DNA from 4 places in the Kitasatospora sp. MAP12-44 genome. Region 2 is predicted to be linked to each of the others. Evidence: riboswitches for the same ligand, from Rfam matches in the RefSeq annotation. Region 2 holds a riboswitch; each other region holds the start of a gene.

Region 1 (2,166 bases), 2.3 Mb from region 2:
GCTCGGTCCAGCCGATCGGCGCGGAGTCGCCGCCGACCTGGCCACGGGTGGCGGTCTTGCGGCCGGGGGTGCGCAGCGCGGCGACGGACTCGGCGACGTAGGCGTCGAAGTCGGCGGGCTTGGCGGTGGGGTAGGCCATCTTCTTCAGGTAGAGCCCCCAGAAGGCGGGGACGTGCACCATCAGCGCGCCGAGGGCCTTCAGCATGGCGCGCTGCACGCCGTTCGTCGGGAGGTTCTCCACGAAGGCGTCCAGCAGGACGATGCCGGCCACCCGCTCGGGGGCGGTGCCGGCCAACTTGACCACGCTGGCGCCGGTGTAGGAGTTGCCGGCCAGTACCGCGCGCTCGATGCCCAGGTGGTCGAGCAGTGCCAGGGCGTCGCCGGCGATCGCGGTGGGGGAGTAGTCGTCCCAGGTGATCGAGGACTCGCCGAAGCCGCGCAGGTCCATGGTGATCACCCGGTGGCCGGCGGCGGTGAGCAGCGGGCGCAGGCGCCGGTAGGCGGTCCGCGGTTCGAGCATCCCGGGGATGAGGACGACCGGGACGCCTTCGCCGAGGGAGTCGTCGAAGGCGATCCGGCCGCCGGGGAGGTCGAGGTACTGGGTCTGCGGTGCGAAGGTGCTGTTCATGGCGGTCCTCCTGCGGGCTGCGGCCGGCTGGTTGGTTGGGCGCCGAGGGGCGCTGCCGACAACCACAAAGCTAAGGCTAATAGCCTTAGCCGTCAAGAGGGTCGTCCGTGGCTGAATCGAGGTGGTCATAGCTGAAGGATCGCCAACTCTGTTGTGCTGCACCTAAGTACGCGTTTTTGTCACGCAGCGTAGCGGCGAATCGGATATGCGCGACAAACCAACCGTTTGGTCTTGGATGCGTGTGACAATTCCGGCCAAGCAGCTTGGAATCAGAGCCTCCTAGGATTAACGTTTGATAACGCAGCGCGGTCGGCAACGCCGTATCCGATCGGCACCGTGCGCCGTCGCCAAATCCTCAGGACCGAGCCCTCGGGCGACGTCCGGGAGCCGGGGAACCAATCGTTCCTTGGGGTGAATCGGACCGGCCCCGGCCGGACCGTAGGAGACCTTCCTGCTCCGAACCCGTCAGCTAACCCGGTAGGCGAGAAGGAAGGAAAGGAGCGCGCCCCCGTGGCGTCGTCGCACTCCCAGCAGAGCCGTACCCAGCTGCTCGACCCCGCCGGCCTTCCCGACGAGGCGGCCCGGCACCGGATCCCCAAGCAGTCCAGGGCTGGTGGGCCCGTCCTCGGGGTCACCGCGATGGCGGCCGCGCTCGGCGCCACCGGCCTCTCCGCCACCGCGGCCGCCGCAGCCGCGCCGCCCGCCCCGGCGCCGTCCGTCTCCGCCGACGATGCTGCGGACAGCGCTTTCGCCACGGCCGGCGACAGCGCGGCCGACCCGGGCCTCGCGCTCGCCGCCCGGATCCAGCACCAGGCCGACAGCCGCCGGACCGCCGCCGAGGAGAGCGCCCGTCTGGAGGCCGCGCAGGAGGCCGCCGCCAAGCGTGCCGCGCAGGCCGAGGCCGCCGCCCGCGCGGCGGCCGAACAGGCCGCCGCCGAGGAGCGCGCCGCCGCCGAGCAGCGGGCCGCAGCCGTCCAGCCAGTCGCCGCCGTGCAGCCCGTGCAGCCCGTGACCGCCGTCCAGCCGGTCGGCCAGGGCGAGTTGACCCTCCCCATCGGCAAGTACACGCTCGGCGCGCAGTCCGGCCAGGCCGGCTCGCACTGGGCGCACCTGCAGACCGGCCTCGACTTCGCCGCCGCCACCGGCACCCCGGTGACCGCGCTCGGCGCCGGCACCGTCACCTCGGCCGGCTGGTCGGGCTCGTACGGCTACCGGGTGATCCAGAGCCTGCCGGACGGCACCGAGGTCTGGTACTGCCACCTCTCCTCGATCGCCGTCGCCGCCGGCCCGGTGGCCCCGGGCGAGGTGCTCGGCAAGGTCGGGGCCACCGGCAACACGGCCGGTGTGAGCGGCCCGCACCTGCACCTGGAGATCCGGCCCGGCGGCGGCGCCCCGGTCGACCCGCGGGCCTGGCTTCAGGAGCGCGGCGTCACTCCGTGAAGCCCTGCTCCGTGAAGTCCTGCTCGGTGTAGCCCTGCTCGATCAGGTAGCTGTCGATCTCGCTCGAACCGGGTTCCGGGGCCAGGTCCCGGTACTCG
Region 2 (2,166 bases):
GCGAATGAGTCCAAACCCTTGCCAAGACGAATATTTGACCACCAATCGGACATCAGTGCGCCGACCGGAACGCCGACGGCCCGGCCTCCGAGCGGAGACCGGGCCGTGCGGACCTACGTGCGGACCTGCGTGGGGACCCTAGTACGGGCGCACGATGGCCGTGATCGGCATCGAGGAGGCCGCCTCGTAGCGGACCACCGAACCGGTGTGCGGGGCGTGGATGACGTTGCCGCCGCCCACGTAGATGCCGACGTGGTCGCCGCCGTAGAAGATGATCAGGTCACCGAGCTGAGCGTTGGCCAGGTTGGTGCCCTCGTTGGTGCCGGCCGACTCCTGCTCCTGCGAGGTGCGCGGCAGCGAGACGCCGGCCTGCGCGTAGGCCCACTGCGTCAGACCCGAGCAGTCGAAGGTGTTCGGGCCGGTGGCGCCGTACACGTACGCGTCGCCGAGCCGGCTGACGGCGGCCTCGATCGCGGCGGCGGCATGCGGGTTGGCGCCGGCGGTGTTGGGGGCGCTCAGGTCGGTCCGGCTGGAGCTGCGCGAGGCGGCCTGGCCGGTGATGGCCGCGATGCTGGCGGCGGACTTGGCGGCGGCGTCGGCGGAGGCCTTCGCCTCGGCGTCGGCCATCTGCTGGCGCTGCTGCGCGGTCAGCGTGTTCAGCAGGGCCTGGGCCTTCGCCAACTTGGCCTGCACATCGGTCTTGGCGGCCTGCAGGGTCTGCGTGGTGCTGGCCAGGTCGGCGAGCTTGCTCTGCGCCTCGGCCTTGTCCTGGTCGAGCTTCTGCTGCTCCTGCTGGAGCTGCTTCAGCGTCTCGGACTGGGTGCTGTTCATCTGGTTCAGCGAACCGGCCTGGGTCAGGAAGCTGTCCGGCTTGGCGCTGAGCATCAGCTGAACGGTCGGCGATATACCGCCGGAGGCGTACTGGTCGGCGGCCACCTCGGCCAGACCGCCCTGCAGCGTGGTCACCTGGTCCTGCTGGCGGGCCACCTGGTCCTGCAGCTGGCCGACCTGCGTGGTCAGCTGCTGCTGCTTCTCCTGGGCACCGTCCAGCTGCTGGGTGGCAGCCTCGGCCTGCGTGTTCAGGGCGTCAACCTGCGACTTGACCTGGTCGAGGGTGGGCGCCGGGTCCGCGTGCGCGCCAGTCTGCGAGGCAAGGGCCATGGCAGTGGCAGCGGCCGCGGTCAGGATCGACGCGCGAGTTCGACCGGTGGGCTTGGGACGACGATGGGACGCCACGAAGGCGGGTCTCCTTCTTCCTACATCCGCCTACCGGGTGAGCTGACGGGTTCGGGCTGGAAGAGATGCCCTACGACGCCTCACCGACCTTGCGGTCGACCTGGCGCCGATTCACCCCGAGGAACGTGGTTCCCCGGCTCCGGTCCGCAGCACCCTCGCAAGGGCTCCCCGTCGGGCAGTCAACTGCCCCGCTGCTTTCCAGACTCGGCGGTAACCCCCGCTGCCACCCAGGCTGGGTGATCTCCATCGCGGCGGTTCGAATCATGACCCTAGTAACAGAACCGTGATCCGTTCAAATCCTTGTCGGAAAAAACGTGCAACTTTGACTGTGGGTGATATGGGCATCACCAGGGGTTGATCACGAGCGGCACCTTGAGTGGCGCAGCTCACAAAACCGTTTGGTGAGGCGTCAGTTCGGCGCGAGCGCAGTCGCCGCGACTCGGCGTCAGACCCGTCGGATGGTCTGGATCGTGCCGATCGAGGTCGCCGAGGCGATATGGATCAGCTCGCCCTCGCGCGGGGCGTGCACGACGTCGCCGTTGCCGATGTACATGGCCACGTGGTGCGCGCCGGGGCCGTAGATCACCAGGTCGCCGGGCTGCGCCTGGGCCAGGCTCGGCACCGTGACGCCGTAGCCGGCCTGCTCCTGGGAGACACGCGGCAGCGAGACGCCGGCGGCGGCGTAGGAATAGACCATCAGACCCGAGCAGTCGAACTCGTCGGGACCTGTCGACCCCCAGTGGTACGGCTTGCCGATCTCGCTCAGCGCGGTCGCCACGGCGATCGCCGCGTAGCCGGAGGCCGGCGGCAGGTTGAGGGTGCTGAGGTCGATCCGCGAGCTGCTGCGTGAGGCGGCGTCGGCCTGCTGCAGGGCGGCCCGGTCGCCGGCGCTCAGCGAGTTCATCAGCTTCTGCGCGGCGGCCAACTTGG
Region 3 (2,166 bases), 1.1 Mb from region 2:
ACCGACGCTCGGGTTGGCGGCCTCGACGTAGGAGCCGTTGCCCACGTAGATGCCGACGTGGTAGACGCCGGAGTCGGCGCCGTTGTTCGACCAGAAGAGCAGGTCGCCGGGCTGCAGCGCGTCCAGCGAGACGTGCGTGCTGGCGGCGGCCTGGTCGGCGGCCACGCGCGGGATGGAGATCCCGGCCTGGGCCAGCGCGGCCTGGGTCAGACCGGAGCAGTCCCAGCCGCCGTTGCCGGTGCCGCCGTAGATGTACGCCTGGCCGACCTTGGACTCGGCGAACGCGACCGCGGCGGCCATGCTGCCGGTGGCCGCCGGGGCGGGGGTCTTGGCGCTGGTGGTGGTCGCCGCGGTGGCGGGGGCCGGGGTCTGCGCCGGGGCGGTGGTGCCCGAGTTGTCCGAGTGGCCCCAGTTGCCGTGGCTCCACGAGGCGGTCGCGGTGGAGCCGCCGAGCGAGAGCTTCTGGCCCGGGTAGATGGTGTCGGGGCCGTGCGTCAGGACCGACTTGTTGAGCTCGTAGAGGTGCTCCCAGCCGCCCTGGACGTCGTGGCTCTGGGCGATGCTGGAGAGCCAGTCGCCGGCCGCCACGGTGTAGCTGCTGTCGGCGCCCGCAGCGGCGTCCTGGTGCCAGCCGGAGTGCTGCGAGGCGGTGTTCTGGCCGGAGGCGGCCGGAGCGGCGGTGGCGGGGGCCGGAGCGGCCGGGGCCGGGGTCGCGGCGGCCGGCGCGGACGTCCCGGTGTTGATGGCGGGGGCCGGGCCGCCGGCGGTCAGGCCGGCCTGGATCGAGCAGACCGGCCAGGCGCCGGGGCCCTGAGAGGCCAGCACCTTCTCGGCGACGGCGATCTGCTGGTCCTTCGTCGCCTGGTTCGCCTCGGGGGCGTACTGGGTGCCACCGAAGGCGGCCCAGGTGGAGGACGTGAACTGGAGGCCGCCGTAGAAGCCGTTGCCCGTGTTGATGCTCCAGTCGCCGCTGCTCTCGCACTGGGCGACCTTGTCCCAGGTGGAGACGGTCGCGGCGGAGGCGGTGGTGGCGGTGATGCACGGGAGGCTGAGACCGAGGCCGACCAGGCCGGTGGCGGCGATGACGCGGCGGGTACGGGTCGAGCTCTTCGAACTGGTGATGGGCAGCATGAAGTCGCGTTCCTCTCCTACGCCTACGAGGTGAGCTGTCGGATTCGGGCTGGAGTTGCCCGGCCGTGCTGAGCACGGCTTCACCCCTAGCTCCGGGTGTCTCGGTCCGAGGACCGTTCCCGGGGCGGCTTACCTGGTTCCCCCGCTCCTGCCGTGGTGCTTGTTGTGCGGTGCCAGCGGGCCCGGTGGCAGGATTCGGCGTCCGGATTGCTGGGTCCGTGTGACCACGAACGGGAGCACGTTAGACAGACTTAAGTTGAAACCGCAAACACCTGTGACACCGGTCACACCAGTCCCAGTGGCCCCTCAAGATCACCCCGGGAGATCAACTGACAGGGCGTCGGTGTCCAGGGTGGGGGCGGATGCTCCGATGGCGAACAATCAGGCGTTCGAGTAAGGGAATTGCCGGTGGTTCAGCTCGGTCGACAGCTGACATCGTGTCCGGCCGGGGGAGTGGCTGACCCGGAATCGGGAGTGCGGCGCCGACCGGCCGAGCGGCCGCGGACGGGACCAAAGACCCCCCGGCCGAAGGTCACGCCGAGGTCACGCCCGGGTCGCCCTGACGCCCCGCCGGGGGTGCGGACATGCCTGTGGGCCGGTCCTCCGTCGCGCGGATGACCGACCCACAGTTCTTACGGGGCGAAAGATTCTGTCCCTTTCGCCCCACTTGACCCCTATGCCCTACTCGCCCTGCTGTTCCTGCCAGTCCTGCTGCTCCTGCTGCTGGTTCCGCTGCTCCTGGGCCGCTTCGGCCTCGGCCGCAGCCGTCCCGACCGCGCCGAGGTAGCCGGCGGCCACCAGCTGACCGATGGTCGGGTAGCCGCCCAGCGCCTCGGCGCTCGGGCAGCCGGTCTCCTCGCCGGCCGCGCGCAGCAGTTCGGCGTCCACCTCCGGGCCGATCACCAGCGCGGCCAGGGCGGGGCGCTGCGAGCCGGTGGCCCGCAGGTGCTCGACCGCCGCGGCCACCGCGCCGGGGACGTCCAGGGCGGCCGCCACCACGGGCACCGCGAGGCGGGCGGCCAGCAGCACACCGGT
Region 4 (2,166 bases), 2.7 Mb from region 2:
AGGACCAGGACGACTTCCGGGACTGGGCGGGCATGATGATCCGCCACGGCGGCGGCCCGCGCGGCGGCGTGGCGCGCGCGGTGAAGCGGATGCGCACGTACCTGGCGGAGCTGATCCACCGCAAGCGGGCGGACCTGGGCGACGACCTGATCTCCGGTCTGATCCGGGCCAGCGACCACGGCGAGCACCTCACCGAGAACGAGGCCGCCGCGATGGCGTTCATCCTCCTTTTCGCCGGTTTTGAGACCACGGTCAACCTGATCGGCAACGGCATGTACGCGCTGCTGCGCCACCCCGAGCAGCGCGCCCTGCTGCAGGAGTCGCTGAGTCGCGGCGAGAGCGGGCTGCTGGCTACCGCCGTCGAGGAACTGCTGCGCTACGACGGTCCGGTGGAGCTGGCCACCTGGCGGTTCGCGGTGGCTCCGCTGCGGATCGGCGGGGTGGACATCCCGGTCGGCGATCCGGTGCTCGTGGTGCTGGCCGCGGCCGACCGGGATCCGGCCAGGTTCGCCGCCGAGAACACCCTGGACCTGGCCCGCGCGGACAATCCGCATCTCGGTTTCGGTCACGGGATCCACTACTGCATCGGCGCCCCACTGGCCCGGTTGGAGGGGCAGGCGGCACTCGCCACGCTGCTCACCCGATTGCCGGACCTTCAGCTCTCCGCCGACGCCGGGGAATTGCGCTGGCGCGGCGGCCTGATCATGCGTGGCCTGCGGGAACTCCCGGTCACCTTCACTCCGGAGGAGTCGTCAGGAAAGCTCTGACGGCGTGTCGAAACGCTGCTCCACGGTCGGGATGAATGTCCATCAACTCCGACATATCGCCTCCGTTGGTAGGCGATCCATGACGATCCGTAATTCTCGTGTGATGTACGCGATATGAGCTTGTGATTGTTGTTGCTATCTGCCTACTCTCCCTGGAGTTCGCGGTTGCGAACCCCGTGCGCGGAACGCCAAATCCTGCCCGCCGCGCTTCGGGACACCGACACAACCCCCTGGGCAGGGGCGGGGGACCCAGGATTTTCTGCCGTTTCCCCTACGGCTCGGGGTGAAGCCGCGCCCAGCGCGGCCGGGCCACCTCCCGGTCCGAACCCGACAGCTCACCTCGCAGGCGTGCGGAGAGGGACACCTTCATGCTGTTTGCAGGAACTGGCCGTCACCGTCGTCGTACCCAGACCGAGAAGGTCATCGCCGTGGCCGGCGTGGCCGGTGCCGGTCTGGCGCTCCCACTGCTCACCGCCACCGGGGCGCACGCCGCCCCGGTGACCACCTGGGACAAGGTGGCCGACTGCGAGAGCACCGGCAACTGGTCCATCAACACCGGCAACGGCTTCTACGGAGGCCTGCAGTTCACCCCCTCGACCTGGGCGGCCTACGGCGGCACCCAGTACGCCGGGCAGGCGAACCAGGCCACCCGGGCGCAGCAGATCTCGGTCGCCGAGCGGGTGTTGGCCGCGCAGGGGCCCGGCGCCTGGCCGGTCTGCTCGGTCAAGGCCGGGCTGACCTCCGGGGGCGCGCCCGCCGCGGTCGACACCTCCGCCGGCTCCGACGCCGTGAAGTCCGCCGCCAAGCCCGGGGCCACGTCGAAGCAGAGCACCCGGACCGCGGCCCCGGCTGCGGCGTCGCCGACCGCTCCCGCCGCCCCGGCCAACTCCGGTCAGCCGTACACCGTCCGGGCCGGCGACACGCTGTCCACGATCGCCCAGACCCAGCACGTCGACGGCGGCTGGCAGGCGCTCTACCAGGGCAACCACGGGGTCGTCGGCGCGGACCCGAACCTGATCCTGCCGGGCGAGGTGCTCCACCTCCGCTGACGCACCGCACGCTGACGCACCACTCGGTGAACTACCGGTGAGTACGACGCCACGTGTTGAGACGCACCCCAGGTCCGGGTGGCCCGGACCTGGGGTGCGGCTAGGCTCAGGTCGTAACGAACCCGTTTCCCGCAGGACCGCTTCCGCATAGGAGATGCCTCGTGCCGTCCATTGATGTCGTCGTAGCCCGCGAGATCCTCGACTCTCGTGGCAACCCCACGGTCGAGGTCGAGGTCGGCCTCGACGACGGCAGCACCGGCCGTGCCGCCGTTCCGTCCGGAGCCTCCACCGGTGCCTTCGAGGCGCTGGAGCTGCGCGACGGTGACAAGAGCCGCTACTTCGGCAAGGGC

The links. Region 2 has a riboswitch for cyclic di-AMP ahead of P3T34_RS11310 (C40 family peptidase). Riboswitches for the same ligand answer to the same signal wherever they lie in the genome.
Region 1: linked by a shared signal. The riboswitch ahead of P3T34_RS22065 (M23 family metallopeptidase) and the one ahead of P3T34_RS11310 (C40 family peptidase) in region 2 are both predicted to bind cyclic di-AMP.
Region 3: linked by a shared signal. The riboswitch ahead of P3T34_RS06665 (transglycosylase family protein) and the one ahead of P3T34_RS11310 (C40 family peptidase) in region 2 are both predicted to bind cyclic di-AMP.
Region 4: linked by a shared signal. The riboswitch ahead of P3T34_RS23695 (transglycosylase family protein) and the one ahead of P3T34_RS11310 (C40 family peptidase) in region 2 are both predicted to bind cyclic di-AMP.

Annotation. Positions count from the first base shown of each region.
Region 1 covers NZ_JARZAE010000004.1:4,714,238-4,716,403, forward strand. Annotated here, with positions in the region: gene P3T34_RS22060 (alpha/beta hydrolase) at 1-628, opposite strand, end outside; cyclic di-AMP (ydaO/yuaA leader) riboswitch at 964-1,127, shown strand; gene P3T34_RS22065 (M23 family metallopeptidase) at 1,139-2,068, shown strand; gene P3T34_RS22070 (hypothetical protein) at 2,058-2,166, opposite strand, start outside.
Region 2 covers NZ_JARZAE010000004.1:2,401,662-2,403,827, forward strand. Annotated here, with positions in the region: gene P3T34_RS11310 (C40 family peptidase) at 139-1,236, opposite strand; cyclic di-AMP (ydaO/yuaA leader) riboswitch at 1,248-1,398, opposite strand; gene P3T34_RS11315 (C40 family peptidase) at 1,682-2,166, opposite strand, start outside.
Region 3 covers NZ_JARZAE010000004.1:1,333,858-1,336,023, reverse strand. Annotated here, with positions in the region: gene P3T34_RS06665 (transglycosylase family protein) at 1-1,131, opposite strand, end outside; cyclic di-AMP (ydaO/yuaA leader) riboswitch at 1,139-1,342, opposite strand; gene P3T34_RS06660 (hypothetical protein) at 1,813-2,166, opposite strand, start outside.
Region 4 covers NZ_JARZAE010000004.1:5,069,624-5,071,789, forward strand. Annotated here, with positions in the region: gene P3T34_RS23690 (cytochrome P450) at 1-767, shown strand, start outside; cyclic di-AMP (ydaO/yuaA leader) riboswitch at 976-1,130, shown strand; gene P3T34_RS23695 (transglycosylase family protein) at 1,136-1,816, shown strand; gene eno (phosphopyruvate hydratase) at 1,978-2,166, shown strand, end outside.